DNA from 3 places in the Pseudomonas oplopanacis genome. Region 1 is predicted to be linked to each of the others. Evidence: predicted binding sites of a transcription regulator. Region 1 holds the regulator's gene; each other region holds the start of a gene.
The links. Region 1 encodes sigma-54, which starts transcription at its own class of promoters, with help from an activator protein. Its sites were predicted from a motif close to ANTGGCATNNANNTTGCTNT; they were not measured.

Region 1 (9,464 bases):
CCAGCCATGGCGACATGGGCATGATCACGCGGGATGACATCATCCTGGCCCTGTCGAACTCCGGTTCCACCAACGAAATCGTCACCCTGCTGCCCCTGATCAAGCGTCTGGGTATTCAGTTGATCAGCGTCACCGGCAACCCGGATTCCCCGCTGGCCAAGGCTGCCGAGGTCAACCTCAACGTTCACGTCGAACACGAGGCCTGCCCGCTGAACCTGGCACCGACCTCCTCTACCACTGCCGCTTTGGTGATGGGCGACGCCCTGGCCGTTGCATTGCTGGAAGCGCGCGGCTTTACCGCTGAAGACTTCGCCTTTTCCCACCCCGGTGGTGCACTGGGCCGACGTCTGCTGCTGAAAGTGGAAAACGTCATGCACGCCGGGCAAGAGCTGCCGCAGGTTCAACGCGGCACCTTGCTCAAGGACGCCTTGATGGAAATGACCCGCAAGGGCCTGGGCATGACCGTCATTCTGGAAGCCGACGGCAAGCTGGCAGGGATCTTCACTGACGGCGATCTGCGCCGCACACTGGATCGCAGCATCGACATCCACACCGCCACCATCGACCAGGTCATGACCGCCCACGGCAAGACCGCCCGCGCCGAAATGCTCGCCGCCGAGGCCCTGAAAATCATGGAGGACCACAAAATCAACGCCCTGGTCGTGGTCGACAGCGAAGACCGTCCGGTCGGCGCCTTGAACATGCACGACTTGTTGCGTGCAGGAGTAATGTAATGAGTGAGGACCTGCTGCAACGCGGCAAACAGATCAAACTCGCGGTGTTCGACGTCGACGGCGTGCTGACCGACGGACGCCTGTACTTCCTTGAAGACGGCAGTGAGTTCAAGACGTTCAACACCCTCGACGGTCAAGGCATCAAGATGTTGATGGCGGCGGGCGTACAGACGGCTATCATCAGTGGCCGCAAGACCCCGGTGGTCGAACGACGAGCGAAAAACCTCGGCATCCCGCACCTTTATCAAGGCCGCGAGGACAAACTGGTGGTACTGGACGAACTTCTGGCCCAACTCAACCTAAGCTATGAACAAGTGGCCTACCTCGGTGACGACCTGCCGGACCTGCCGGTGATTCGCCGCGTCGGCCTGGGCATGGCGGTAGCCAACGCTGCCAGCTTCGTGCGTGAAAACGCCCATGGCATTACCGTCGCCCGTGGCGGCGAGGGTGCCGCTCGCGAATTCTGCGAATTGATCCTGCGCGCCCAGGGCCGCCTCGATGCGGCTAACGCCGCGTACCTGTGAGCCCATTATGCTGAGCAAAAAGTTTCGTAACATCCTGTTGTTCAGTTGCATCGCGGCGCTGTTCGCTGCGGTCGGCTACTGGAACATCAGCCCGGAACGCTTCCTCGACAAGACAGTTGCCCCTGTCGATGAAAGCGCGATCGACTATTACGCACTCAACGCCCACAGCGTGCAGTACCTGCCGGATGGCAAATTGCAGTACGAAATGACGTCCGACAAGGTCGAACACCTGAAAGCGTCCGAGGTCACGCTGCTGACCAATCCCGACTTGAACATGTTTCGCGGCACCCAGTTTCCCTGGCACGTCCAGAGCGAACACGGGGAAGTCAATCCGGACGGTACTCAGGTCGAGCTGATCGATTCGGTACGTATCACCCGTTTCGACGAAAAAAACCGCAAGACCCTGATTACCACCACCCGTATGACTGTGTTCCCGCAGCAGCAATATGCGCAGACCGACCAACCCGTTAGAATCGACGGCGCTGGCGGTGTATCGACAGGCAACGGAATGAAAGCGTACTTGAAAGAAAGCAGGATACACCTGCTATCTAACGTAAGAGGACAGTATGAGGCTCGTTAAAACCCTCCCTATTTTGCTCAGTCTGGGCGCAGCACTGGGAAGCGTGAGCGCCTGGGCTCTGCCGAACGATCAAGAGCAGCCAATCCGCATTCAGGCCGACGATGCCCAACTGGACGACAAGAATGGCGTTGCCACCTACAAAGGTGACGTGATCATTACCCAGGGTTCGATGATCGTTAAGGGCAACACCGTGACCATCACGCGTACGCCGGCAGGCGACATCGACGTGGTGACTTCGGTGGGCAACCTCGCCTACTTCGAGCAACTACAGACCGCTGGCGACACCAAGCCTGTGCAGGGCTGGGGCGTGACCATCCAGTACCACGCCGCGCAAAACCGCGTCGTGCTGATCGACAAGGCAAAAGTTGTCGACAAGGACAACAACACCACCCAGGGCGAGAAAATCGTCTACGACACGGTCAAGAAGCTTGCGAGCGCTGGCCGTGCGACAGGTAACAAGGTCACCGAGGCGCGTCCACGCATCGACATGGTGATCCAGCCGAAGAAGAAAACCGACGAGCAGAAGGCCCAGTAATGGCAACTCTGAAAGCTCAGCATCTGGCCAAGAGCTACAAGAGCCGCCAGGTCGTGCGTGACGTCAGCCTGTCGATCGACAGCGGTCAAATCGTCGGCCTGCTGGGTCCCAACGGCGCCGGCAAGACCACCTGCTTCTACATGATCGTCGGCCTGGTGCAGGCTGATCAGGGCCGCGTACTGATCGACGATCTGGACGTCAGCCACCAGCCCATGCACGGTCGTGCAAAGGCTGGTATCGGCTATCTGCCGCAAGAAGCATCGATCTTCCGCAAACTCTCGGTGGCCGACAACATCATGGCGATCCTCGAGACCCGCAAGGAACTCGACAAGGCCGGGCGTCGCAAAGAGCTGGAAAGCCTGCTGCAGGAATTCCACATCAGCCACATCCGCGACAACCTCGGCATGAGCCTGTCCGGTGGCGAACGCCGCCGCGTGGAGATCGCTCGTGCACTGGCCACCAATCCGAAATTCATCCTGCTCGACGAACCTTTCGCCGGCGTGGACCCGATCTCGGTTGGCGACATCAAGCAGATCATCTACCACCTCAAGGCCAAGGGCATTGGCGTGCTGATCACTGACCACAACGTCCGAGAAACCCTGGATATCTGCGAAACCGCCTACATCGTCAACGATGGCCAGCTGATCGCCGAAGGCGACTCCGCCACTATCCTGGCCAACGACCTGGTTAAAGAAGTTTATCTGGGCCATGAGTTCCGCCTGTAAGCGTTGAGGTGTCTGGCTAGTCGACTGAGCGCTTACGGCGATAAAAATCAACAGGTTTTTATTGTTACAGCGCTCTAGGCAAACACTTCAGTTTCAGGCATATAATTTGCTTATGTTTGGCGCTCCGGCGCCCTGTAGTGGATGGCGCATGTGCGCCGGCGAATAAGGTGTTAAGCCCCTGCCATGAAACCATCGCTAGTCTTGAGAATGGGCCAGCAGCTGACGATGACACCGCAGCTGCAACAGGCCATCCGCCTGCTCCAATTGTCGACCCTGGACCTGCAACAGGAAATCCAGGAGGCCCTGGAGTCCAATCCGATGCTCGAACGCCAGGAAGAAGGCGACGACTTCGACAACGCCGACCCCTTGGCCGACAAAGCCGAACAGCAACCCAATGCCGATGTTTCGGAACCCTCCTACCAGGAAACCGCCCCGACGGTGGACAACCTCGAGGAAGGTGACTGGAACGAGCGCATTCCTAACGAACTGCCCGTCGACACAGCCTGGGAAGACGTCTACCAGACCAGCGCCAGCAGCCTGCCGAGCAACGATGACGACGAATGGGACTTCACCACTCGCACATCGGCCGGCGAGAGCCTGCAAAGCCACCTGCTCTGGCAACTGAACCTGGCACCGATGTCCGACACCGATCGCCTGATCGCCGTGACCCTGATCGACTGCATCAACAATCAGGGCTACCTGGATGAAACCCTCGAGGAGATCCTCGAAGCTTTCGATCCGGAACTGGACATCGAACTGGACGAAATCGAAGCCGTCCTGCACCGCATCCAGCAATTCGAACCGGCCGGCATCGGCGCGCGTAACCTGGGCGAATGCCTGCTGCTGCAATTGCGCCAATTGCCCGTCAAGACACCTTGGCTGACCGAAGCCAAGCGCCTGGTCAGCGACTACATCGATTTGCTCGGCAGTCGCGACTACAGCCAGTTGATGCGCCGCATGAAGCTCAAGGAAGATGAACTGCGCCAGGTTATCGAACTGGTCCAGAGCCTCAACCCGCGCCCCGGCTCGCAGATCGAATCCAGCGAAGCCGAGTATGTGGTCCCTGACGTAATCGTGCGCAAGGATAACGAACGCTGGCTGGTGGAACTGAACCAGGAATCGGTGCCAAGGCTGCGGGTCAACGCCCAATACGCCGGGTTTGTTCGTCGCGCCGACACCAGCGCTGATAACACCTTCATGCGCAATCAGTTGCAAGAGGCCCGCTGGTTCATCAAGAGCCTGCAAAGTCGCAATGAAACCCTGATGAAAGTTGCCACCCAGATCGTCGAGCATCAGCGCGGCTTCCTGGAATACGGCGACGAAGCCATGAAGCCGTTGGTCCTGCATGACATCGCCGAAGCGGTAGGCATGCACGAATCGACGATTTCACGGGTGACCACGCAAAAATTCATGCATACCCCTCGAGGTATTTATGAGCTGAAGTACTTTTTCTCCAGTCACGTCAGCACCTCCGAAGGCGGCGAATGCTCGTCCACGGCGATCCGCGCGATCATCAAAAAACTGGTTGCCGCGGAAAATCAGAAAAAGCCGTTGAGTGACAGCAAGATCGCTGGTTTACTGGAGGCACAAGGCATTCAGGTGGCTCGCCGCACCGTCGCCAAGTACCGCGAATCCTTGGGGATCGCGCCTTCGAGCGAACGCAAGCGGTTGATGTAGAGCCACGCCACAGCGTTCCAGTGGTAGATCATCTGATCTACCGCTTTATGCACTGGCAACGAAGGAGAAGCTGTATGCAAGTCAACATCAGTGGACACCAACTGGAAGTGACCGAACCCCTGCGCACCTACATCGGCGAAAAACTCGAACGATTAGAGCGGCATTTCGACAAGATCACCAACGTGCAGGTCACGATGACGGTCGAGAAGCTGAAGCAGAAAATCGAAGCCACCCTGCATATTCCCGGCAATGAAGTGGTCGCCAACGCGGAACATACCGATATGTACGCGGCGATCGACGCACTGACCGACAAGCTGGATAAACAACTCAAAAAGCATAAGGAAAAGACCCAGAGCCTCCTCCAGGGTGCAACCGGTCGTTAACACTCCCAACCCATGATCCGACTTGAAAACATCCTGACCCCCGGCCGTTCCCTCGTGAACGTGCCGGGCGGCAGTAAAAAGAAAGCCCTCGAACAAATTGCCAACCTGATCGCCCGGGAAGTGCCGGATCTGGAGATGCAAGATGTCTTCGAGGCTTTGATTGCCCGTGAAAAACTCGGCTCGACCGGTTTTGGCAACGGCATCGCCATCCCCCACTGCCGCCTGAAGGGTTGCGAGTCGCCCATCAGCGCCTTGATGCACCTCGACGCCCCTATCGATTTCGACGCCATCGACGGCGCTCCGGTTGACCTGCTGTTCGTATTGCTGGTCCCGCAAGCCGCTACCGATGCGCACCTTGAACTGCTCCGCCAGATCGCCAGCATGCTCGATCGCAAAGAAGTCCGTGATCGTCTGCGCAGCGCCCCGAGCAACGAAGCCTTGTATCAGGTTGTCCTGGACGAGCAAAACGGTCCGTAACCATGCGCTTGATCATCGTCAGTGGCCGTTCCGGCTCAGGTAAAAGTACCGTACTCGATGTTCTCGAGGACAACGGCTACTACTGCATCGACAACCTGCCCGCCGGCTTGCTGCCGGAACTGGCCGAACGCGCACTGATTCATACCGAACTGGCACAGCCGCTGGTCGCCGTGTCCATCGATGCGCGCAACCTGCCGAGCCACCTGTCACGCTTTCCCGAACTGCTCGAAGAAGTCCGTAGCCGGCATATCAAGTGCGATGTGCTGTACCTGGACGCCGACGAAGAAACCCTGCTCAAGCGCTTTTCCGAAACCCGTCGACGTCACCCGCTGAGCACTGCCAACCGTTCATTGGCCGAAGCTATCGAGGACGAAAGCAATCTGCTGGGTCCGATCGTCGATCTGGCCGACCTCAAGATCAATACCACGAACCTGAACCTGTACCAGCTGCGCGACACCATCAAGCTGCGCCTGCTGAACCAGCCGGAAGCCGGTACTGCATTTCTGGTCGAGTCGTTCGGATTCAAGCGTGGCATGCCCGTGGACGCGGACCTGGTGTTCGACGTGCGCTGCCTGCCCAACCCTTACTGGAAGCCGGAGCTGCGTGCGCAGTCCGGGCTCGATCAGCCGGTGGCCGAGTACCTCGCCGCTCAACCGGACGTCGAAGAAATGTTCCAGGACATATCGTCGTATCTGCTCAAGTGGCTGCCGCGCTTTGCCGCCAGCAACCGCGCTTATGTCACCATTGCCATTGGCTGCACCGGCGGGCATCACCGCTCCGTCTACCTGACCGAACGTCTGGGCCAGGTTCTGCAACAATCCCTGAAGAACGTCCAGGTCCGCCACCGCGACCTCAGCTAAAGGATTCACACCGCGATGCCTGCTCTGGAAATCGAAATCATCAACAAGCTGGGCCTGCATGCCCGTGCTTCTGCAAAATTTGTCGGCGTCGCCGGTGAATTCAAGAATTGCACGATCAGAGTAGGACGCACGCCGGAATCCACGGTCGACGGCAAAAGCATCATGGCCATGATGATGCTCGCTGCGGGCAAGGGCACCAAAATCCACCTGAGCACTGAAGGTGAACAGGCTGACGAAGCGATGCAGGCATTGGTGGACTTGATCAACAGATATTTCGACGAAGGTGAATAAACGCTCGCCTAGGCGAGCGCCGTATCCATCACCATCATCAAACAAAACCCGATCAGCAAACCAAGACTCGCCAGTTTGTCGTGACCGTTACGTCGCGACTCGGGGATGACTTCATGGGTGACCACCAGCAACATCGCCCCCGCCGCCAGTGCCAATCCCAAAGGTAACAACAGCTCCGCAAGACTCACCAACCACGCACACAACAGCGCAAATACCGGCTCGACCAAACCTGACGCCGCACCGATCAGGAACGCCTTGACCCGAGACATCCCCGCCCCGGCCAGCACCAACGCAATCACCAGCCCTTCCGGGACATCCTGCAACGCGATGCCCATGGCCAGACTGTCCGCATCCGGCATTCCACCGCCCGCCGAAACACCGACCGCCATGCCTTCAGGAATGTTGTGGGCGATGATGGCAAAGACAAACAACCAGATCCGCGGTGGAATTACTGGCCGCTCCAGCGTCCCGACCAGCATTTCCGGTGATGCGCCAGACACCTTGCGATCCACCAGAAACAATCCGAATGCCCCCAGCATGATGCCGAAGCTGATCAGGCCACTGGAAGCCCAAGGCGTCAGCCCCAGGCCTTCAGCGGCGGAAATACCCGGAACAATCAGCGAAAACGCCGTTGCAGCGAGCATCACCCCGGCCCCGAAACCGAGCAACGTATCGCTGACCACCTGAGGCATCCGACGTATCACCAACACGGGTACCGCACCCAACGCGGTGCCCAAGGCACAAATCGCCCCGCCTTGCAGTGCACGCGACAGTCTTGGTTCAAGGTCCAGCCACGCCAGCCCATGGCTGACCAGCAATGTCATGCCCGCCAGCAGTAACAGCGATCCGAATGCATAACGAAACATCCGTCCACTTCCGATCGCCAGTGTTTCAGTGCCCATAGTCAGCCTTGGAATGTTTTTATAGAGGACTTAAACCAGCGCAGCCTGATAGCGCGCGGCGACTTCAGGCCAATTGATCACGTTGTAGAACGCGTTGATGTATTCAGGACGGCGGTTCTGGTAACGCAGGTAATAGGCGTGTTCCCACACATCCAGACCCAGAATCGGCGTGTTGCCGCTCATCAACGGGCTGTCCTGATTGCCGCTGCTTTCAACGACCAGGGTCTTTTGCGGCGTCACACTCAGCCACGCCCAACCGCTACCAAAACGGGTCAGCGCAGCTTTGGTGAAGGCTTCCTTGAAACTGGCCAGGCCACCCAGTTGCCAATCAATCGCGTCGGCCAGCGCACCGTCAGGGTTGCCGCCGCCATTGGGCGCCATCACTTCCCAGAACAGCGAATGGTTGGCATGCCCGCCGCCCTGATTGATCACCGCTGCACGAAGGTTTTCCGGCAGTTGCTGAACGGCGGACACCAGTTTCTCCACTGGCCAATCGGCAAATTCAGTGCCTTCGACCGCCGCGTTGAGGTTGTTGATATAGGTCTGGTGATGCTTGGTGTAATGGATTTCCATAGTTTGCGCATCAATGTGCGGTTCCAGGGCATCGTAGGCGTAAGGCAAGGCAGGCAAGGTAAAAGCCATTTCAATGAACTCCATGATGTTGAGGCGCAGGCGAGGCTGCATCGATGTGCAGCAGCCGATGGGTGCGCGGGTATTCACCGTGCTCGCTGATGAAATTCAACAGCTCGACATAGGTCTTGCTGCTTTGGCGTAGCGCAGCATCGCGCAGGGCTGGCGCCAGACGCGGGTCCTGCAGGGTCTGCAACAGCCGTTGATGGATCGCGCACAAATATTCGGCGCTCTCCTCCGGCTGGTTCAGACGCAAATGCAGGTCCGCCAGGTTGTGGTGGGAAATCACGCAGGCCGCCACCGCTTCGTCGGCATCCGCCCAGCGCTCGAACAACACCTGGGCCAGAGCCAGTGCCTGTAAGTAAGCTTCGCGGGCATCGACGTATTCGCCCAGCATGAAACAGCGATTTGCCCGTTCGATCGTGCGTTTCCAATGTTCCATGGTGAGCCTCCAAAGCGGATGCGGTGATTAGATGGACCAGAGAGACGCTGCCCGGCCCGCTCGCTAATGCGATTGATTATTAGATGATAATGAGAACCAAAACAACCCCGGCGACATGCAACGGAATTATTGTGGGAGCGAGCCTGCTCGCGAAATGCGGAGTGCCAGTTGACATGGTGGGTGGATGTTTCAGTGCTATCGCGAGCAAGCTCACTCCTACAGGGGCCGGTGCAAGACGCATAAAAAAGGCGCGCCATCCGATGGGATGGCGCGCCTTTTTGAAGCGGTGAGGTTTAGCTACCCGCCACCGTCATCCGCTCGATCAGCACCGAGCCGGTGCGAATGTTGCTGCGCAGTTCCAGGTCATTACCGACCGCAACAATCTGCTTGAACATGTCGCGCATGTTGCCGGCGATGGTCACTTCCTGCACGGCGAACTGGATTTCGCCATTCTCGACCCAGTAACCCGCCGCCCCACGGGAGTAATCGCCAGTGACCATATTCAGGCCCTGGCCCATCAACTCCGTGACCAGCAGGCCACGGCCCATACGCCGCAGCAACGCCGCCTGATCTTCATCGCCATGGGTGACGAACAGGTTATGCACGCCGCCAGCGTTGGCCGTGCTCGGCATGCCGAGTTTACGCCCGGAGTACGTGCCGAGAATGTAGGAGACCAACTCGCCCTTTTCGACGAACGGTTTGGC
Region 2 (9,464 bases), on a different contig from region 1:
TTGAGCTCGTTGCGCTCCAGGGTGCCGGATTGACGCAAGAGTTTGTCTACCAGGGTGGTTTTACCATGGTCAACGTGAGCAATGATGGCGATGTTGCGTAGATTTTCGATCACTTGTGTATCTCGATCAGAGGATTCGGTGTGCTGACAAGTCTTGGCAGCGATTAACAGTAGAGTCAGGCCTTGCCGTTACAGCTTGACGGCAGAGTCGGGGGGCCGGTGACGCAGGCCACAGGCATACAGCCCCGGGCTCTTAGCTCGGTCGATAAACGCGCACATTGGCATGCCCCTCACTGAGCAAATGGTGGGCATGCAGGCGACTCATCACGCCTTTGTCGCAATACAGCAGGTACTGGCGAGTAGGGTCCAGTTCCTTGAAACGAGCGTTCAATGCATAGAAAGGCATCGCTTGTACCTCGATACCAGCCAGGGCCAGCGGATCATCTTCAGCGGCATCCGGGTGACGGATGTCGATGATGATTTGCCCCGCCAGCGCTTCGCTGACTTCTTCAATCTGCAAGTCCTGGCCCAATTCGTCGATTACGCGATCGATCGGCACCAGTTTGGCGTTCTCGAGCGCACGCTCAAGGACCGCCATGTCGAATTCTTTCTCTTCATGCTCCACGCGCGGACGCTTGGCGTGGGTCTTTGGGTTCACCGAGATGACCCCGCAGTATTCCGGCATGTGCTTGGCGAAATCGGCAGTCCCGATTTCGTTGGCCAGGTCGATGATGTCCTGCTTGTGACTGGCGATCAGCGGACGCAAGACCAGCTTGTCGGTCACGCAGTCGATCACGGACAGGTTCGGCAACGTCTGGCTCGACACCTGGGAAATCGCTTCACCGGTGACCAGCGCTTCAATCTCCAGCCGATCAGCAATACGGGAAGCAGCGCGCAACATCATACGCTTCAAAACTACACCCATATGACTGTTATCGACTTTCCCGAGAATTTCTCCCAGAACTTCCTCGAACGGCACACTGACAAATAACACGCGTTGGGAGCTTCCGTACTTCTTCCAGATGAAGTGCGCGACTTCCATGACGCCCAGTTCATGGGCCCTTCCGCCCAGATTGAAGAAGCAGAAATGGCTCATCAGGCCACGGCGCATGATCTGGTACGCCGCCACGGTGGAGTCGAAGCCGCCGGACATCAGCACAAGCGTCTGTTCCAGTGCACCCAGCGGATAACCGCCGATGCTGTTGTGCTGGTTGTGGATCACAAACAACCGTTTGTCGCGAATTTCGATGCGAACTTCGATTTCCGGCGCTTTCAGCGAGATTCCGGCGGCGCCGCACTGACGACGCAGTTGGCTGCCGACGTATTTTTCGACGTCCATCGAGCTGAATTCGTGCTTGCCGGCGCGCTTGCAGCGCACCGAAAAGATCTTTCCGGCCAGGGACTCACCGAAGTGCTGCTCGCACTTGGCGACGATGTCGTCGAAATCGCCCAACGGGTATTCATCGACCTGCAGGAAATGCGCGATGCCCGGCATGCAGCTCAGGCGCTCGGTCATCTCCTTCAGGGCTTTGGGCTCGCTGACGCGGGTTTCCAGCTCGAGATTGTCCCACACACCGTTCACCACCACGGCCGGGTCCAGGTCGCGGAGCACGGTGCGGATATTTTTAGCCAATTGGCGGATGAAACGCATCCGTACCGGGCGGCTCTTGATGGTGATCTCGGGGAAGACTTTTACGATTAGTTTCATGAAAACAGCGCGCGCTGGGCCAGCCGAAAAAGGGGGGCGCGGATTATAGCGGAAATTGCTCAAGGTTTAACCAGTTAATGTGCAGAAGGTTTTGCGCGCACCAAAACGGGTCATTTATGGATTTTAACGCTACATTGTAGGGCGAGATTTCTCCTCCGAACTCGCCTTGTGCCTTTATAAGCGTGAAATTGGGGCAAAAAACCCATGGTGGGGCACTGGCATGCAATTTGCTCCCTTGTGAGGCAGGTTGCCTTGGCAGAGTATTCGCGCCGGCATCACCCACATTCCAAGGGCATCCACTACCAAGCCCGAAGCCACCCGGAGGACACTATGTCGAAGTCGGTTCAACTCATCAAAGATCATGACGTCAAATGGATTGATCTGCGCTTCACGGACACCAAAGGCACTCAGCACCACGTGACCATGCCGGCTCGCGACGCGCTGGATGACGCTTTCTTCGAAGAAGGCAAAATGTTCGACGGCTCCTCCATCGCTGGCTGGAAAGGCATCGAAGCCTCCGACATGATCCTGCTGCCGGACGACAGCACTGCCGTCCTCGACCCGTTCACCGAAGACCCAACGCTGATTCTGGTCTGCAACGTGATCGACCCTTCGACCATGCAAGGCTATGACCGTGACCCACGCGCCATCGCCCATCGCGCCGAGGAATACCTGAAGTCGACCGGTATCGGCGATACAGTATTCGTTGGCCCGGAGCCAGAGTTCTTTATCTTTGATCAAGTGAAGTTCAAGTCGGACATCTCCGGCTCGATGTTCAAAATCTTCTCGGAACAAGGCTCGTGGATGTCCGACCAGGACATCGAAGGCGGCAACCATGGCCACCGTCCAGGTATCAAAGGCGGTTACTTCCCGGTTCCACCGTTTGACCACGACCACGAAATCCGTACCTCCATGTGCAATGCCATGGAAGAAATGGGCCTGACCATCGAAGTTCACCACCACGAAGTGGCGACTGCCGGCCAGAACGAAATCGGTGTGAAGTTCAACACCCTGGTTGCCAAGGCTGACGAAGTTCAGACCCTGAAGTACTGCGTACACAACGTTGCAGTTGCTTACGGCCGCACCGCGACCTTCATGCCTAAGCCTCTGTACGGCGACAACGGTTCGGGTATGCACGTTCACCTGTCCATCGCCAAAGATGGCAAGAACACCTTCGCTGGCGAAGGCTATGCCGGCCTGTCCGACACCGCCCTGTACTTCATCGGCGGCATCATCAAGCACGGTAAGGCCCTGAACGGCTTCACCAACCCGTCGACCAACTCCTACAAGCGTCTGGTCCCAGGTTTCGAAGCACCGGTAATGCTGGCCTACTCGGCTCGCAACCGTTCCGCTTCGATCCGTATTCCTTACGTGTCCAGCCCTCGCGCTCGCCGTATCGAAGCCCGCTTCCCGGATCCAGCAGCTAACCCGTACCTGGGCTTCGCTGCACTGTTGATGGCTGGCCTGGACGGCATCCAGAACAAGATCCACCCAGGCGATGCTGCTGACAAAAACCTGTACGACCTGCCGCCTGAAGAGGCGAAAGAGATCCCACAAGTTTGCGGCAGCCTGAAAGAAGCCCTGGAAGAGCTGGACAAAGGTCGCGCGTTCCTGACCAAAGGCGGCGTGTTCTCCGATGACTTCATCGACGCTTACATCGCTCTGAAAAGCGAAGAAGAAATCAAGGTCCGCACCTTCGTACACCCACTGGAATATGAGCTGTACTACAGCTGCTGATCCGGTAGCGCCTGCACACGCGGCGTAACAAATTGGCCTCCTTTGGGAGGCCTTTTTATTTGTAAAAAAAACAAGCACTTGGATTGAGAACAGAGCGCTCGCCGGGGTTAAACCCAGAAGCGCACCCGCCAATGGGTTCGCCAATCGCACGCAACCCTCTACCATCCGCCGCATTCTCTCCCTGCGGTTTTTGCGATGAACCTTCCCCGCACCAATTTTTTCTCGTTAACGCTGTTGCTCTGCGTCCTGACCGGCACTCAAGCCGCTGAAAGCCTCTTGCCTGCCGACGCTCACGAAGAAGCATGGCGCGTAGTGAAACCAGATCCGGACGCCCCGCTAGTCAGTGCGCGCCTGAACGGTCAAGCGAGCCACGGAAACAAAACCAGCGCAGCCATGCTGCAAGTCAGCTGTTATCGCTCTCCCGTGCGCCGCCCTGTTATCACACTGCTGACCTCGACGGATGAGCTGGGCTTCAACCCCGATGCCTTTGAAGGCCCTGACGCCCGATCCACCGGCCCCTTGAGCCTCAAAACGGGAATACTTGCGCCCCGCGACTATTCGATAAACGGCTTTTACACGAGTGCGCTTCCGCCATCAGACAAATTGCTCTTCAACTTTTACATGCCAACCAATCGGCAAGGGTTGAATGACTGGACCCACAAAGGCGCGCGGGGCCAATCGCTGACGCTGACACTACCGTCAACGATAAAAGGTGATCCACCGCTGACCGCCAGGTTTGTCCTGCCGCAAGACGACAGCAAATTGCGCAAGATAATCGGGCCTTGCATGAAAGATTCTGAATGAGCCTTCCAGGGCGACCGGGTGCAGTGGATGAGGTGATTTTTTTGAACGCCGCGTAGATTGCCTGATGGTTACGCGGCCAGTTTCAGACGTTTTTTTTGACGCATTTTCCAACAATAAAATTCGCCTTCCCCTCGGCCGCACGCAGTATCTTGCGGCATCAATCGCTGTGAATGATTCGCAGCCTGTCCACGGAATGGACTCAAAGGAAGGATCGATGAAAACCTACTCACTCAGGACAATACTGGTCGTGCTCGGCGCCCTTACCCTGCAGGGCTGCAGCACCACGGCCGAGCCCACGAAAATCGAACGAGAAATCCTGCTCAAGAGCAGTCAGTCGTGGGACAACTCACCTTACATGCGCTATCTGGATGCCACACCCGAGCTGACCGTGCTCAAACTCAAGATACCGGCCAACACCCAACTGCCCTGGCACATCCACCCTATTCCCAATGCGGGCTATGTCCTCTCCGGCGAGCTGATTATCGAGAGCAGGGACAACGGCCAGACCACACGCGTCAAACAAGGTGAAGCCGTGGCGGAAATGGTCGATATTGCCCATCGCGGGGTCACCGGCGATGAACCGGTAGAACTTATTGTGTTCTATGCTGGCAGCGAAGGTATTCCACTGTCGGAGTAAATCCTTGCTGCTCACAGGGAGTCTGAATGCGGCCACTTTTAATGCTTTTGCTGCTGTTCTTCGTCTATCCCGTGACGGCCCAAATCTACAAATACACCGACGCCGACGGCAACACCGCCTACAGCAATCAACCGCCCGATGGCGTCACGGCCCAGCCGGTTGAATTGCCGCCGCTCAATAGTGTTGAGCGCCAGCCACCTCCTGCACCGCCTACCGACACCGTAAACAATCGGCAGCCTCACAGCGCCTATGAGGTGCTGCAACTGACTGGCTTGCCCACCGAGGAAGCCCTGCGCGCCAATAACGGTACCTTCACCGTCAGCGTCCTAATCAAGCCGCGCCTGCAAGCACCGCATCTGTTGCGATTGCTGCTGGATGGCCAGCCGTATGGGCAATCGAGCAATGTGCCGATCTTGCAACTGGTGAACATCGACCGGGGTGAACACAGCCTGGCGGTGCAGGTGATCAATGGCGAGGAGGTCCTGCAGCAAAGTCCGAGCGTCACGTTCACCGTGCAACGGGTGCACAAGCCATGAAGCTGTGGCTGCTGATCGCCTGTTTGATCGCCTTCCCGGTGTCGGCTGAGGTCTTCACTTACGTCGACGCCCAAGGCAATCGCGCCTTCACCGACCAGCCACAACACGGCAACGCCAAACGCGTGCCGCTGGCGACCAGCAACCGCATGGCTGCCCAACCCTCCACTGGGAAACCGCTGATCGCCGCGAACCCGCCCGACGAGCAAGCACTGTTTCACTACGACTTGCTGCGCATTCTGGTGCCGGAGCCGGACGCGACGATCCGCAGCAATGCCGGCGAAATTATTGTCAGCGTCACCAATGAACCCGGTCTGCAACCGGGTCATCGCTACCGCCTGCTGCTAGACGGCCAACCCACCGCCGAACCCGGCCCGAGCCCGGTTTTCCCCCTGACCAATATCGATCGCGGCAGCCACAACCTGTCAGTGGAAATCCTCGACGAACAAGGCCGCACCATCGAACGCACGGCCAATCAGCCCTTCCACATGCTGCGCACCTCACTCGCACAACAACGCCGGGTCAAACCCTGCACCCTCGCCGACTACGGCCAACGGCCGGAATGCCCCCTCGAAGACAAACCGGAAGAAGAAAAAAATCCCTTCCTGCGTTTGTTCTAACGTCGTTCAGCTTTGCGCACTATATTGGTGCGATAGGGTGCACCGTACCCACATCGCAACCCATTTTGGTTCGAAAGTACCCGCGAAAGCTGGCAGAACGCCACGCAAACGAGCGTCAAACGCCCGTTTCAGGCCTTAATTGCTTCTTTTCGGAGCCTTGGTTTGGTTTTTGCATTTTCCCCGCATCAGCGCTTGTTTCTCGCGCACGCTCCGCTCCAAAAGAGGTCCTGATGACCATTAGCGACGCACTACACCGCTTGCTACTCGACAACCTGACCACCGCCACCATCCTGCTCGACGCCGAACTGCGCCTCGAGTACATGAACCCGGCGGCGGAGATGCTGCTGGCCATCAGCGGCCAGCGCAGTCATGGGCAGTTCATCAGCGAGTTGTTCACCGAATCCACCGAAGCGCTGAATTCCCTGCGCCAGGCGGTCGAGCAGGCGCACCCGTTCACCAAACGCGAAGCGATGCTCACCGCCCTCACCGGCCAGACCCTGACCGTCGATTACGCGGTCACGCCGATCCTGGCCAACGGCGCCACCATGCTGTTGCTGGAAGTTCATCCCCGTGACCGCCTGCTGCGGATCACCAAGGAAGAGGCGCAGTTGTCGAAGCAGGAAACCAGCAAGATGCTGGTGCGTGGTCTCGCCCATGAAATCAAGAATCCGCTGGGCGGGATTCGCGGCGCCGCGCAATTACTCGCGCGCGAACTGCCCGAAGAAAGCCTGCGCGATTACACCAACGTGATCATTGAAGAAGCCGACCGCCTGCGAAACCTCGTCGACCGCATGCTCGGCTCGAACAAGTTGCCGTCGCTGGCCATGTGCAACGTCCACGAAGTGCTGGAGCGCGTCTGCCATCTCGTGGAAGCCGAAAGCCAAGGCTGCATCACCTTGGTGCGCGACTACGACCCAAGCATTCCGGATGTGTTGATCGACCGCGAACAAATGATTCAGGCGGTGCTGAACATCGTGCGCAACGCGATGCAGGCCATCAGCAGCCAGAACGAGCTGCGCCTTGGCCGCATCAGCCTGCGCACCCGCGCCATGCGCCAGTTCACCATCGGCCACGTGCGCCATCGCCTGGTGACCAAGATCGAAATTATCGACAACGGTCCGGGCATTCCTGCGGAACTGCAGGAAACCATCTTCTTTCCCATGGTCAGCGGTCGTCCGGACGGTACCGGGCTGGGCCTGGCCATTACCCAGAACATCATCAGCCAGCACCAGGGCTTGATCGAATGTGACAGCCACCCAGGCCACACCACTTTCTCGATCTTTCTGCCACTGGAACAAGGAGCCACATCGACATGAGCCGTAGTGAAACCGTGTGGATCGTCGATGACGACCGTTCTATCCGTTGGGTCCTGGAAAAAGCCTTGCAGCAGGAAGGCATGACCACGCAAAGCTTCGACAGCGCCGATGGCGTGATGAGCCGCCTGGCGCGCCAGCAACCGGACGTGATCATCTCTGACATCCGCATGCCGGGTGCCAGCGGCCTGGACCTCCTGGCACGGATTCGCGAGCAGCACCCACGGTTGCCGGTCATCATCATGACCGCTCACTCCGATCTGGACAGCGCTGTCGCGTCCTATCAGGGTGGCGCGTTCGAATACCTGCCCAAGCCGTTCGATGTCGATGAAGCCGTTTCCCTGGTCAAGCGCGCCAATCAGCACGCTCAGGAACAGCAAGGCCTGGAAGTCCCGGTCGCCCTGACCCGTACCCCGGAAATCATCGGCGAAGCACCGGCGATGCAGGAAGTGTTTCGCGCTATCGGGCGCTTGAGCCACTCCAACATCACCGTGCTGATCAACGGCGAATCCGGGACCGGTAAAGAGCTGGTCGCACACGCCCTGCACCGTCACAGCCCACGGGCGGCCTCGCCGTTCATCGCGCTGAACATGGCGGCGATTCCAAAGGACTTGATGGAGTCCGAGCTGTTCGGCCACGAAAAAGGCGCGTTCACCGGCGCAGCCAACCTGCGTCGCGGTCGCTTTGAACAGGCGGACGGCGGCACGCTGTTCCTTGATGAAATCGGCGACATGCCGGCCGACACCCAGACCCGTTTGCTGCGGGTACTGGCCGACGGCGAGTTCTACCGCGTTGGCGGTCATGTGCCGGTGAAGGTCGATGTGCGAATCATCGCCGCCACTCACCAGAATCTGGAAACCCTGGTGCACGCCGGGAAATTCCGTGAGGACTTGTTCCACCGCCTCAACGTGATCCGCATCCACATTCCGCGCCTGTCGGACCGCCGCGAAGACATCCCGACTCTCGCCAAGCACTTCCTCAGCCGCGCCGCGCAAGAACTGGCGGTCGAACCGAAGCTGCTGAAAAGTGAAACCGAGGAATACCTGAAGAACCTGCCGTGGGGCGGCAACGTCCGTCAGCTGGAGAACACGTGCCGCTGGATCACGGTGATGGCATCGGGTCGCGAAGTGCATATCAGCGACCTGCCGCCTGAGCTGCTGAGCCTGCCGCAGGATTCGGCGCCGGTGACCAACTGGGAACAAGCGCTGCGCCAGTGGGCCGATCAGGCGTTGGCGCGTGGTCAGTCGAGCCTGCTGGACACCGCCGTGCCGGCTTTCGAGCGGATCATGATCGAGACCGCCCTCAAACACACCGCCGGCCGCCGCCGCGATGCTGCGGTCTTGTTGGGTTGGGGGCGTAATACCCTGACGCGCAAGATCAAGGAATTGGGGATGAAGGTGGATGGCGGGGATGATGATGAGGGAGATGAGGGTTAAGCAACCTTCAGCTCTTCGCTGAAAGTTACATCCATTCGCGAGCAGGCTCGCTCCCACAGTGGATTTTCAGTGTTTTCACCTTCGAGTGAACACCACCGAACCCTGTGGGAGCGAGCCTGCTCGCGAAGGGGTCATTTAATCCAACATTGAAGCTGACTGGACCACCGCTTTCGCGAGCAGGCTCACTCCTACATTTAGAGCTTTATGCACCGACTGAATGCACCGTGAACCGCAATCGCGCACAAACACTGATCCATCACCCCATCGCCTTTCGCAATCGAACCCCTATCGAAAAAACACGAAAGCCCCGGAATACGGGGCTTTCGACGTTTCTGCGCGGCTTTCTGTTTCAACTTGTTAAAAACTGGCACGCCACCTGCAATAGTCCATTCAGTGATTCAGTTCACTACCCGGTTTCGGGGACCTTGGTACAGGCAGGCCGGGGATTCCCCTCTTTACATCGGGCTCACACCGCACACGCGACGAGCCCACCCGTTTTGGGGCCCTTGATACAGGCAGGTCAGGGGTTCCTTCTTTACACCGGGCTCACGACGCAATGCGTGAGCCCCGCCGTTTTGGGAACCTTGGTACAGGCAGGCCGGGGATTCCCTCTTTTATTGCTCCCGGAGATGGATCTCCAGCCGCCAGCGGTCATCGACCTCGCTACCGGCCCATTC
Region 3 (9,464 bases), on a different contig from region 1:
ACTGGCCAGCAGTTGGAAGCGTTGCTTGAGTTGATGGTGAAACACATTGACAGTCGACCAGGCCAGTAACCCGGTGAGCACGCCGCCCATGAGCAATACCAGCAGCGCGACCAGCCAGGCCGACACATCTTCGCTGATAAAACCCAGGATCTTGGGGCGGACGGCCTGAAACGACATAAAGGCAACTCAAAATGCCAGGTGCCGGAAAAGCCCATTGGCCATGAGTGAGTTATAGCCATTAGCCACTAATTTGGCCAGCACTGAAATGGTCCAAGAGCCTTTAAAAATCAAGGCTCTGTGGATCCAATCAGCTCAAGTGTCAACGCGCAGTGATTTTCCAGGCACGGTGGATCTTGCCATTACGGGCGAAATCCGGATCGATGGTCTGGGCGGTGATTTCTTCAACGGCGTAACGCTCAGTGAGGTTTTCCTCAAGGGTGAACTTGCGGAAGTTGTTGGAGAAGTACAACACGCCACCGGGTGCCAGACGCGCCATGGCCAGGTCGATCAACTGCACCTGGTCGCGCTGGACGTCGAAGATCCCTTCCATGCGCTTGGAGTTGGAGAACGTCGGCGGGTCGATGAAGATCAGGTCGTATTCGTCACGGCTAGCCTCGAGCCAGGCCATCACGTCGCCCTGCTCCAGACGGTTTTTGTCAGAGAAACCGTTCAGCGACAGGTTACGACGCGCCCAGTCGAGGTAGGTTTTCGACAAGTCGACGCTGGTGGTGGTGCGTGCGCCGCCCTTGGCCGCGTGAACACTGGCCGTTGCGGTGTAGCAATACAGGTTGAGGAAGCGCTTGCCGGCCGCCTCTTTCTGAATGCGCATGCGCATCGGGCGGTGGTCGAGGAACAGCCCGGTGTCGAGGTAGTCGGTGAGGTTGACCAGCAACTGCACGCCACCTTCGTTGACCTCGACGAACTTGCCCTGCGCGGCCTGACGCTCGTACTGCTTGGTGCCGCTCTGACGTTCGCGACGCTTGACCACCACGCGGCTCTTGTCGATGTTCAAGGCCTGCGGAATCGCGGCCAGGGCATCGAACATGCGGGCAGAAGCTTTTTCCGGATCGATGGATTTCGGCGCAGCGTATTCCTGGACGTGGACCCAATCCTGATAGAGGTCGATGGCCATGGAATATTCCGGCATGTCGGCGTCATACACGCGATAGCAGTCGATGCCTTCACGCTTGACCCACTTGCCCAGCGCCTTGAGGTTTTTCTGCAGACGGTTGGCAAACATCTGCCCGCCTTCGCTCAAGCGCGGTTGCTCGATCACCGGTGCGGGTGCCGGGGTCGGTTTGATCGGGTTGCCGTTTTTGTTGTACTTGCGTTCTTCCGGCTCGCTCGGCGCCTGATCATAGGCCGCCTGCTCGCGCTCGACCTGACGCTGTTCCGGGGTGCGACGCTCGCCGGTGACGAACTGGTCGGGCGTGACCTTGATCAGCAGCAGCTTGCACGGCAGCGCGCCGTTCCAGAACGAATACTGTTTGTGGCTGCGAATGCCCATGCGCTTGCCGAGGTCCGGGGCGCCGGTGAACACCGCGGCTTCCCAGTTCAAGCAAGCCTGACGCAGGCGCTCGCCGAGGTTCTGATAGAGGTAGAGCAAGCTCGCCTCGTCGCCCAGACGCTCGCCGTACGGCGGGTTGCAGATCACCAGGCCTTTCTGGTTCTGGTCCGGACGCGGCTCGAACGTACCGACTTCGCCCTGGTAGATCTTGATCCACTCGCTCAGGCCGGCACGTTCGACGTTGTTGCGGCCCGGTTGAATCAGGCGCGGGTCGGCTTCGTAACCGCGAATCCACAACGGTGGCTTGGCCAGGCCGGCCGCACAGCGCTCGGTGGCTTCTTCGTGAAGTTTTTTCCACAGCGCCGGGACGTGACCGAGCCAGGCGGTGAAGCCCCACTGCTCGCGACGCAGGTTCGGCGCCATGTCGGCGGCGATCATCGCTGCTTCGACGAGGAACGTACCCACACCGCACATCGGGTCAGCCAGCGCGCCGCCTTCGGCCGCAATGCGTGGCCAGCCGGAACGGATCAGGATCGCGGCCGCGAGGTTTTCCTTCAGCGGCGCCGCGCCTTGCTGCAAGCGATAACCGCGCTGGTGCAGGCTGTGGCCGGACAGGTCGAGGGAAAGAATCGCTTCGCCACGGTCCAGGCGCAGGTGAATGCGCAGGTCCGGGTTGAGCTTGTCGATCGACGGACGGTCGCCTTGCGGGGTGCGCAGTTTGTCGACGATGGCGTCTTTGACTTTCAAGGCGCCAAAGTGGGTGTTATCGATACCCGAGCCATGACCGCTGAACTCGACGGCCAGGGTGCCGTCGTTGAGCATGTGGTCTTGCCACTCGATGTCGAGCACGCCGTGGTACAGGTCTTCGGCGTCTTTCATCGGGAAACGCTTGAGCACCAGCAACACCCGGTTCGCCAGACGCGACCACAGGCACAGGCGATAAGCGGTTTCCATGGTGGCCATGCCGCGCACGGCAGAGGTGTGCTCACGTGCTTCTTCAAGGCCAAGCCCGACGGCTTCCTCGATCAGCAGGCCTTCAAGGCCTTTGGGGCAAGTGAGGAAGATTTCGAATTGATCGGACATTGGAGTTTCAAAGCCTTTAGCTAAGTGAACCGGCAACGCATTGCCGGTCCGGTTTTCAATCAGGCGCTTTTCTAAAAGAGCGCCCGCGTGGCACGAAGGTGTGCCGTCCCACCTGTGCTGCTCAGGTTAGAAGAGCTTAGATGCACAGGCAGATAAAAAAGTTGATGCAACAAAATGTCATAAGTCGACCCTTCGTCGAATAATGCCTCTGCGCAACAGAAGTCATTCTCACTAAAGGATTAACCCCGTCATCCTGCGGGGGGCTGATCATACAGGGCTTTGACCAATAAACACGGGCAAACATCGTGTTACTTATGGCCATAGCATCTTTATGGTTACGTCCTTATGACAAAACGATCATTCCCTCGATGTGACGCATTGGTTAGAACTCAACACAGGTTGACGCCGCAACGACGTCAACACCTTGGCTCGCGACGCCGGCAGCGGGCCCCAACGGCAGAAGTTTTTTTCTGCCAGACCTCGATTGAGGTCTACGCGATAAATACAGTCAACAAGTGAGGGCAACACCCTATGAGAAGACTTAAGCGTGATCCGTTGGAAAGAGCATTTTTGCGCGGATATCAATATGGCGTTGGTGGCAAATCCCGTGAGCTTTGCCCATTTACTCTACCGTCAGTACGCCAAGCCTGGATTAACGGCTGGCGCGAGGGACGCGGCGACAACTGGGACGGTATGACCGGCACTGCGGGAATCCACAGACTCAACGAACTTCACGCCGTCGGCTAATTTACAGGGCCTAACACTCCGACACGACAATCTGATGACTGAATGAATTAACCACGCACGTCCCATCCGGACGGCGGGCTCCGGCCCAGGGGCTCCTTCGAGGAGCCCTTTTTTATGCCTGCCCTTCGCCGAAACCCAATCCCTTGTAGGAGCCCGGCTTGCCGGCGATAGCGATCTCAAGGACGCAATCGCCGGCAAGCCGGGCTCCTACAGGGGTTTAGCGTAATGCGGCGATGGCGTCGACGGACTCACGAATCAGCGCCGGGCCTTTGTAGATAAAGCCGGAGTAGATCTGCACCAGGCTCGCACCCGCAGCGATTTTCTCCGCGGCGTGTTTGCCTTCGGTGATCCCGCCCACGGCGATGATCGGCAAGCGACCGGCCAGCTCCGAGGCCAGCACCTTCACAGTGTGGGTGCTCTTGTCACGAACCGGTGCGCCGGACAGACCGCCCGCCTCGTCACCGTGTTCCATGCCTTCGACGCCGACGCGGCTCAGGGTAGTGTTGGTGGCGATCACCGCGTCCATCCCGGTTTCGATCAGCGCTTGTGCGACCTGAGCGGTTTCTTCGTCGGTCATGTCCGGCGCGATCTTGATCGCCAGCGGGACGTGTTTACCGTGACGCAACGCCAACTCGGCGCGGCGCGTGGCCAGGTCAGCGAGCAACTGCTTGAGCGAATCGCCGAACTGCAGGCTGCGCAGGCCCGGGGTGTTCGGCGAGCTGACGTTGACCGTCACGTAGCTGGCGTGAGCGTAAACCTTGTCCAGGCAGATCAGGTAATCGTCGACCGCACGCTCGACCGGGGTGTCGAAGTTCTTGCCGATGTTGATGCCCAGCACGCCCTTGTACTTGGCGGCGGCTACACGAGCCAGCAGGTGATCGACGCCAAGGTTGTTGAACCCCATGCGGTTGATGATCGCCTCGGCTTCCGGCAGGCGGAAAATCCGTGGTTTCGGGTTACCCGGTTGCGGACGCGGGGTAATGGTGCCGATTTCGACAAAACCAAAACCCAACTGGGCAAAACCGTCGATGGCCGCGCCGTTCTTGTCCAGACCGGCCGCCAGACCCACCGGGTTCGGGAAGTCCAGGCCCATGACCGACACCGGCATTTTCGCCGGGGCCTTGCACAGCAAGCCGTTGAGGCCCAAACGTCCGCCCGCGCCGATCAGGTCCAGGGACAGATCGTGGGAGGTTTCCGGGGAAAGTTTGAACAACAGCTGACGGGCCAGGGTGTACATGGGCGGGTTTGACTCTGGGCTACGAAAAGTGGCGGCAATTATAGCCGCGCATCGGGGCCGCAGGCGAGGCGCGCGACAAAATCAGCGAGCGATGGCATATGCCTTGCACCACCACCGGTATCAGCACTCATGCCAACGGCGGAATGGGTCGAAAGACAACGGCGTCGTCACTGGCCCTTGCCCTGGCAAGGCGCCCGGTACGGCGTTTTTTTATGCAAGGTGCTTAACGATGATTGAAGTTCCAGCGAACCCTCTGGCGTGGATCAATGGCAGCGATGCCCCGGAAAAGACCGACATCAACCTCGGCTTCATGGCCCTGAGCGATTGCGCCTCGGTGGTGGTCGCCGCCACACAGGGGTTCGCCCAGCCCTATGGCTTGACCCTGAACCTCAAGCGCCAGTCGTCCTGGGCCAACCTGCGGGACAAACTGGTCAGCGGCGAACTCGACGCCGCCCACAGCCTGTACGGCCTGATTTATGCCGTCCATCTGGGCATCGGCGGCGTGGCTTCTACCGACATGGCCGTGCTGATGGGCCTGAACCAGAATGGCCAGAGCATCAATCTCTCCCACGGTTTGCAGGCGCTCGGCGTGACCAGTCCTGAAGCACTCGACCGCCACGTGCACCAAACTCGCCCGAAACTCACCTTCGCCCAGACCTTTCCCACCGGCACCCACGCCATGTGGCTGTATTACTGGCTGGCGAGCCAGGGCATTCATCCGTTGCAGGATGTTGACAGCGTCGTGGTACCGCCCCCGCAAATGGTCGCGCACCTGCAAGCCGGGCGTATCGATGGCTTTTGCGTGGGTGAGCCGTGGTCCGCCAGCGCAGTGCAACAGAATCTCGGCTTTACCCTGGCGACGACCCAGACCATCTGGCCCGATCACCCGGAAAAAGTCCTCGGCTGCACCCGTGCGTTTGTCGAGCGGTACCCCAACACCGCGCGGGCCTTGGTAATGGCGATCCTGGAAGCCAGCCGGTTTATCGAGCAAAGCACGGAAAACCGCCGCAGCACCGCACAACTGCTGAGCGCGCCCGACTACCTCGACGCCCCCCTCGACTGCATCGAACCGCGCCTGCTGGGCGATTACGCCGACGGTTTGGGACATCGCTGGCAGGACCCGCATGCGTTGCGTTTCCATGCGGGTGGTGAGGTCAACGTGCCGTACCTGTCCGACGGCATGTGGTTCATGACCCAGTTCCGGCGCTGGGGTTTGTTGCGCGACGATCCGGATTACCTCGGCGTGGCCCGTCAGGTCCAGCAACTGGATCTGTACCGCGAGGCCGCCAGTGTCGTCGGTGTCGATATCCGGAGGCAGGACATGCGCAGCAGCCAGTTGATCGACGGAAAAATCTGGGACGGTTCCGACCCGGCCGGCTATGCCCGCAGCTTCAAGTTGCACGCCCTGAGCGACAGCTCTCACCGATTCGCCCAGCGCTGACAGGAGATTGCGAACATGTTGCGTATCCTGCTGATCAACGACACCGCGAAGAAAGTCGGTCGACTGAAAGCCGCCCTGACCGAAGCCGGGTTCGAGGTGATCGACGAATCGGGCCTGACCATCGACCTGCCCGAACGCGTCGAAACGGTGCGCCCGGACGTGATCCTGATCGATACCGAGTCACCGAGCCGCGATGTGCTGGAGCAAGTGGTGCTGGTGACCCGCGACCAGCCACGACCGATTGTGATGTTTACCGATGAACACGACCCCGGCGTCATGCGTCAGGCGATCAAGTCCGGGGTCAGTGCCTACATCGTCGAAGGCATTCACGCACAGCGCCTGCAGCCGATTCTCGACGTGGCCATGGCGCGGTTTGAAAGTGACCAGGCCCTGCGCGCCCAGCTGCATGCCCGCGACCAGCAACTGGCCGAGCGCAAGCGCATCGAGCTGGCCAAGGGGTTGTTGATGAAGATGAAAAGCTGCAACGAGGAAGAGGCCTACACCCTGATGCGCCGGCAGGCCATGAGCCGGCAGCAGAAATTGATCCAGGTGGCGGAGCAGATCATTGCCATGAGTGAGTTGCTTGGCTGAGGTTTTGTGGTGCCTTTGAAGGCTCCTTCGCGAGCAGGCTCGCTCCCACATTAGACCGCGATCCACTGTGGGAGCGAGCCTGCTCGCGAAGGGCCGCGACTCGGTCCCGAACTGTTGGCACAAATCTAGCTTAGTAATCACCACAGGTAACCAACGGCGGTTGCCCCACCTACGACAAAGACGTCGCTCACCTCATTTGCCCTTGGCGAATCCGGTAGCGGCGTTTTTTCGTTTTGGCCCCACAGCCCGGGGCCGGTGGTGCGGCCCACAGGCGCCCCACCTGCTAGCTCATGACTCCTTCTCGAGACTCTTCACAGCTGAGGTGCGCGATGAATTCAAGCTTCTGGAAATCCGGCCATACGCCAACACTGTTTGCGGCCTTCCTCTATTTCGACCTGAGTTTCATGGTCTGGTACCTGCTCGGGCCGTTGGCCGTGCAGATCGCCGCCGACCTGCACCTGACCACCCAACAACGCGGGCTGGTGGTGGCCACGCCGATCCTGGCCGGGGCCGTGCTGCGCTTTATCATGGGCATGCTGGCGGATCGTCTGTCGCCAAAAACCGCCGGGCTGATCGGCCAGGTGATCGTCATCTGCGCGCTGTTCGGCGCCTGGAAACTGGGGATTCACAGCTACGAGCAAGCGCTGGTGCTGGGCCTCTTCCTCGGCATGGCCGGTGCGTCCTTCGCCGTCGCCCTGCCGCTGGCCTCGCAGTGGTATCCGCCACAGCATCAAGGCAAAGCCATGGGCATTGCCGGTGCCGGTAACTCGGGCACCGTGCTTGCCGCACTGATTGCTCCAGTATTGGCCGCCGCGTTCGGCTGGAGCAACGTGTTCGGCTTCGCCCTCATTCCGCTGATCCTGACAATTATCGTTTTCGCCTGGCTGGCGAAAAATGCGCCGGAGCGGCCAAAAGCCAAGTCGATGGCCGACTACTTCAAGGCCCTCGGTGATCGTGACAGCTGGTGGTTCATGTTTTTCTACAGCGTGACCTTCGGCGGTTTCATCGGCCTGGCCAGCGCCCTGCCCGGCTACTTCAACGACCAGTACGGACTGAGTCCGGTGACGGCCGGTTACTACACGGCGGCCTGTGTGTTCGGTGGCAGCCTGATGCGCCCATTGGGCGGTGCGCTGGCAGACCGTTTCGGCGGGATACGCACGTTGCTGGCGATGTACACAGTCGCGGCGATCTGCATTGCGGCGGTAGGTTTCAATCTGCCGAGTTCCTACGCGGCGCTGGCGCTTTTCGTCTGCACCATGCTCGGTTTGGGCGCAGGCAACGGCGCGGTGTTCCAGTTGGTGCCGCAGCGGTTTCGTCGCGAGATCGGCGTGATGACTGGTTTGATCGGCATGGCCGGCGGTATCGGTGGTTTTGCACTGGCGGCCGGCATGGGCGCGATCAAGCAGAGCACCGGCAGCTATCAACTGGCCCTGTGGTTGTTCGCCAGCCTCGGCGTCCTCGCGTGGTTCGGTCTGCACGGGGTCAAACGTCGCTGGAGAACCACCTGGGGTTCGGCCGCTGTGACGGCGGCGCGGGTCTGAGGCCTCAATGAGCCTGCAACTGAGCTTTGCCGAAGCCAGCGCCATTGGCCCGCGGGAGGAAAACCAGGACGCCCTGCGCCTCGTGACGCCCGCCCCGGCGCTGGCGGCCAGCAAAGGCTACTTGTTCGCCATTGCCGACGGCGTCAGCCAATGCGCCGACGGCGGTCTCGCCGCCCGTTCGACCTTGCAGGCGCTGGCGCTGGACTATTACGCCACCCCGGAAACCTGGGGCGTCGCGCAAGCATTGGACCGCCTGCTGCTGGCGCAAAATCGCTGGTTGCAGGCCAATGGTGGCGGGCAACCGCTGCTGACCACGGTCAGTGCATTGGTCATGCGCGGCAGGCGTTTTACCCTGGCCCATGTCGGCGACTGCCGGGTGTATCGCTGGCATGCGGATCAGTTGCAGCGCGTCAGCGAGGATCATGTCTGGGACCAGCCGGGCATGCAGCATGTGCTGAAACGGGCACTGGGACTGGATCAGCATCTGGTGCTGGATTTTCTCGATGGCGAATTGCGCCTGAACGAGAGTTTCGTGCTGCTCAGCGACGGCATCTGGGCCGTGCTCGGTGACACTGCGATTGCCGCGATTCTGCGAGATCAACCCGATCTGGACAGTGCGGCAAACACTCTGGTGCAGGCCGCCCATCTGGCCGGCAGCCAGGACAATGCCAGCGCCCTGCTGGTGCGGGTCGATGCCTTGGGTGAAACGAGCATCGGTGATGCGCTGATTCATTTACAGCAATGGCCATTGCCACCGGCGCTGAAACCCGGTCAATCCTTCGAAGGCTGGCACGTTGAAGGGATACTCGGCCAGAGCCAGCAATCGCTGCTCTATCGGGTTCGCGACGGGCAACAGCAACCCTGGCTGTTGAAAACCTTGCCCGCTGCGCTGCACGACGATCACTTGGCCGGGCAAGCATTGCTGTCGGAGGAATGGTTTCTCAAGCGCGTGGCCGGACGGCATTTCCCTGAAGTCCATGCCACCAGTCAGCGTCAGCATTTGTACTACGTGATGCGTGAATATTCCGGAACGACGCTGGCAAACCTGCACGCCAGTGTCGGACCTTTGCCGTTGGCACAATGGCAAGACCTGGCCGAGCGCTTGCTTCGCGCGGTTGGCTTATTACATCGACGGCAGATTCTGCATCGCGACATCAAGCCGGAAAACCTGCTGCTGGGTGACGACGGCGAATTACGCCTGCTGGATTTCGGCCTCGCGTATTGCCCCGGCCTGTCCGAGGATCAAGCCTCCGCCCTGCCTGGAACGCCCAGTTACCTCGCACCGGAAGCCTTTCGCGGGGACATCCCGACGCCGCA

Region 2: the regulator sigma-54 is predicted to act here: its motif matches at 1,922-1,941, upstream of glnA (type I glutamate--ammonia ligase).
Region 3: the regulator sigma-54 is predicted to act here: its motif matches at 4,665-4,684, upstream of ACWKV5_RS04125 (CmpA/NrtA family ABC transporter substrate-binding protein).

Annotation. Positions count from the first base shown of each region.
Region 1 is NZ_JBSKHV010000009.1:173,739-183,202, reverse strand. Features, by position in the region: gene ACWKV5_RS19100 (KpsF/GutQ family sugar-phosphate isomerase) at 1-734, shown strand, start outside; gene ACWKV5_RS19095 (KdsC family phosphatase) at 734-1,258, shown strand; gene lptC (LPS export ABC transporter periplasmic protein LptC) at 1,266-1,838, shown strand; gene lptA (lipopolysaccharide transport periplasmic protein LptA) at 1,825-2,373, shown strand; gene lptB (LPS export ABC transporter ATP-binding protein) at 2,373-3,098, shown strand; gene ACWKV5_RS19075 (RNA polymerase factor sigma-54) at 3,282-4,775, shown strand; gene hpf (ribosome hibernation-promoting factor, HPF/YfiA family) at 4,850-5,158, shown strand; gene ptsN (PTS IIA-like nitrogen regulatory protein PtsN) at 5,171-5,635, shown strand; gene rapZ (RNase adapter RapZ) at 5,638-6,495, shown strand; gene ACWKV5_RS19055 (HPr family phosphocarrier protein) at 6,511-6,786, shown strand; gene ACWKV5_RS19050 (ZIP family metal transporter) at 6,795-7,688, opposite strand; gene ACWKV5_RS19045 (superoxide dismutase) at 7,719-8,330, opposite strand; gene ACWKV5_RS19040 (DUF2753 family protein) at 8,332-8,760, opposite strand; gene pmbA (metalloprotease PmbA) at 9,054-9,464, opposite strand, start outside.
Region 2 is NZ_JBSKHV010000003.1:155,903-165,366, reverse strand. Features, by position in the region: gene typA (translational GTPase TypA) at 1-113, opposite strand, end outside; gene thiI (tRNA uracil 4-sulfurtransferase ThiI) at 253-1,707, opposite strand; gene glnA (type I glutamate--ammonia ligase) at 2,038-3,444, shown strand; gene ACWKV5_RS08745 (hypothetical protein) at 3,640-4,248, shown strand; gene ACWKV5_RS08740 (cupin domain-containing protein) at 4,463-4,885, shown strand; gene ACWKV5_RS08735 (DUF4124 domain-containing protein) at 4,912-5,421, shown strand; gene ACWKV5_RS08730 (DUF4124 domain-containing protein) at 5,418-6,038, shown strand; gene glnL (nitrogen regulation protein NR(II)) at 6,269-7,354, shown strand; gene ntrC (nitrogen regulation protein NR(I)) at 7,351-8,787, shown strand; gene ACWKV5_RS08715 (hypothetical protein) at 9,402-9,464, opposite strand, start outside.
Region 3 is NZ_JBSKHV010000001.1:865,164-874,627, forward strand. Features, by position in the region: gene ACWKV5_RS04105 (sensor domain-containing diguanylate cyclase) at 1-177, opposite strand, end outside; gene rlmKL (bifunctional 23S rRNA (guanine(2069)-N(7))-methyltransferase RlmK/23S rRNA (guanine(2445)-N(2))-methyltransferase RlmL) at 320-2,590, opposite strand; gene rmf (ribosome modulation factor) at 3,122-3,337, shown strand; gene ACWKV5_RS04120 (quinone-dependent dihydroorotate dehydrogenase) at 3,555-4,574, opposite strand; gene ACWKV5_RS04125 (CmpA/NrtA family ABC transporter substrate-binding protein) at 4,804-6,015, shown strand; gene ACWKV5_RS04130 (ANTAR domain-containing response regulator) at 6,031-6,606, shown strand; gene ACWKV5_RS04135 (nitrate/nitrite transporter) at 6,936-8,147, shown strand; gene ACWKV5_RS04140 (bifunctional protein-serine/threonine kinase/phosphatase) at 8,155-9,464, shown strand, end outside.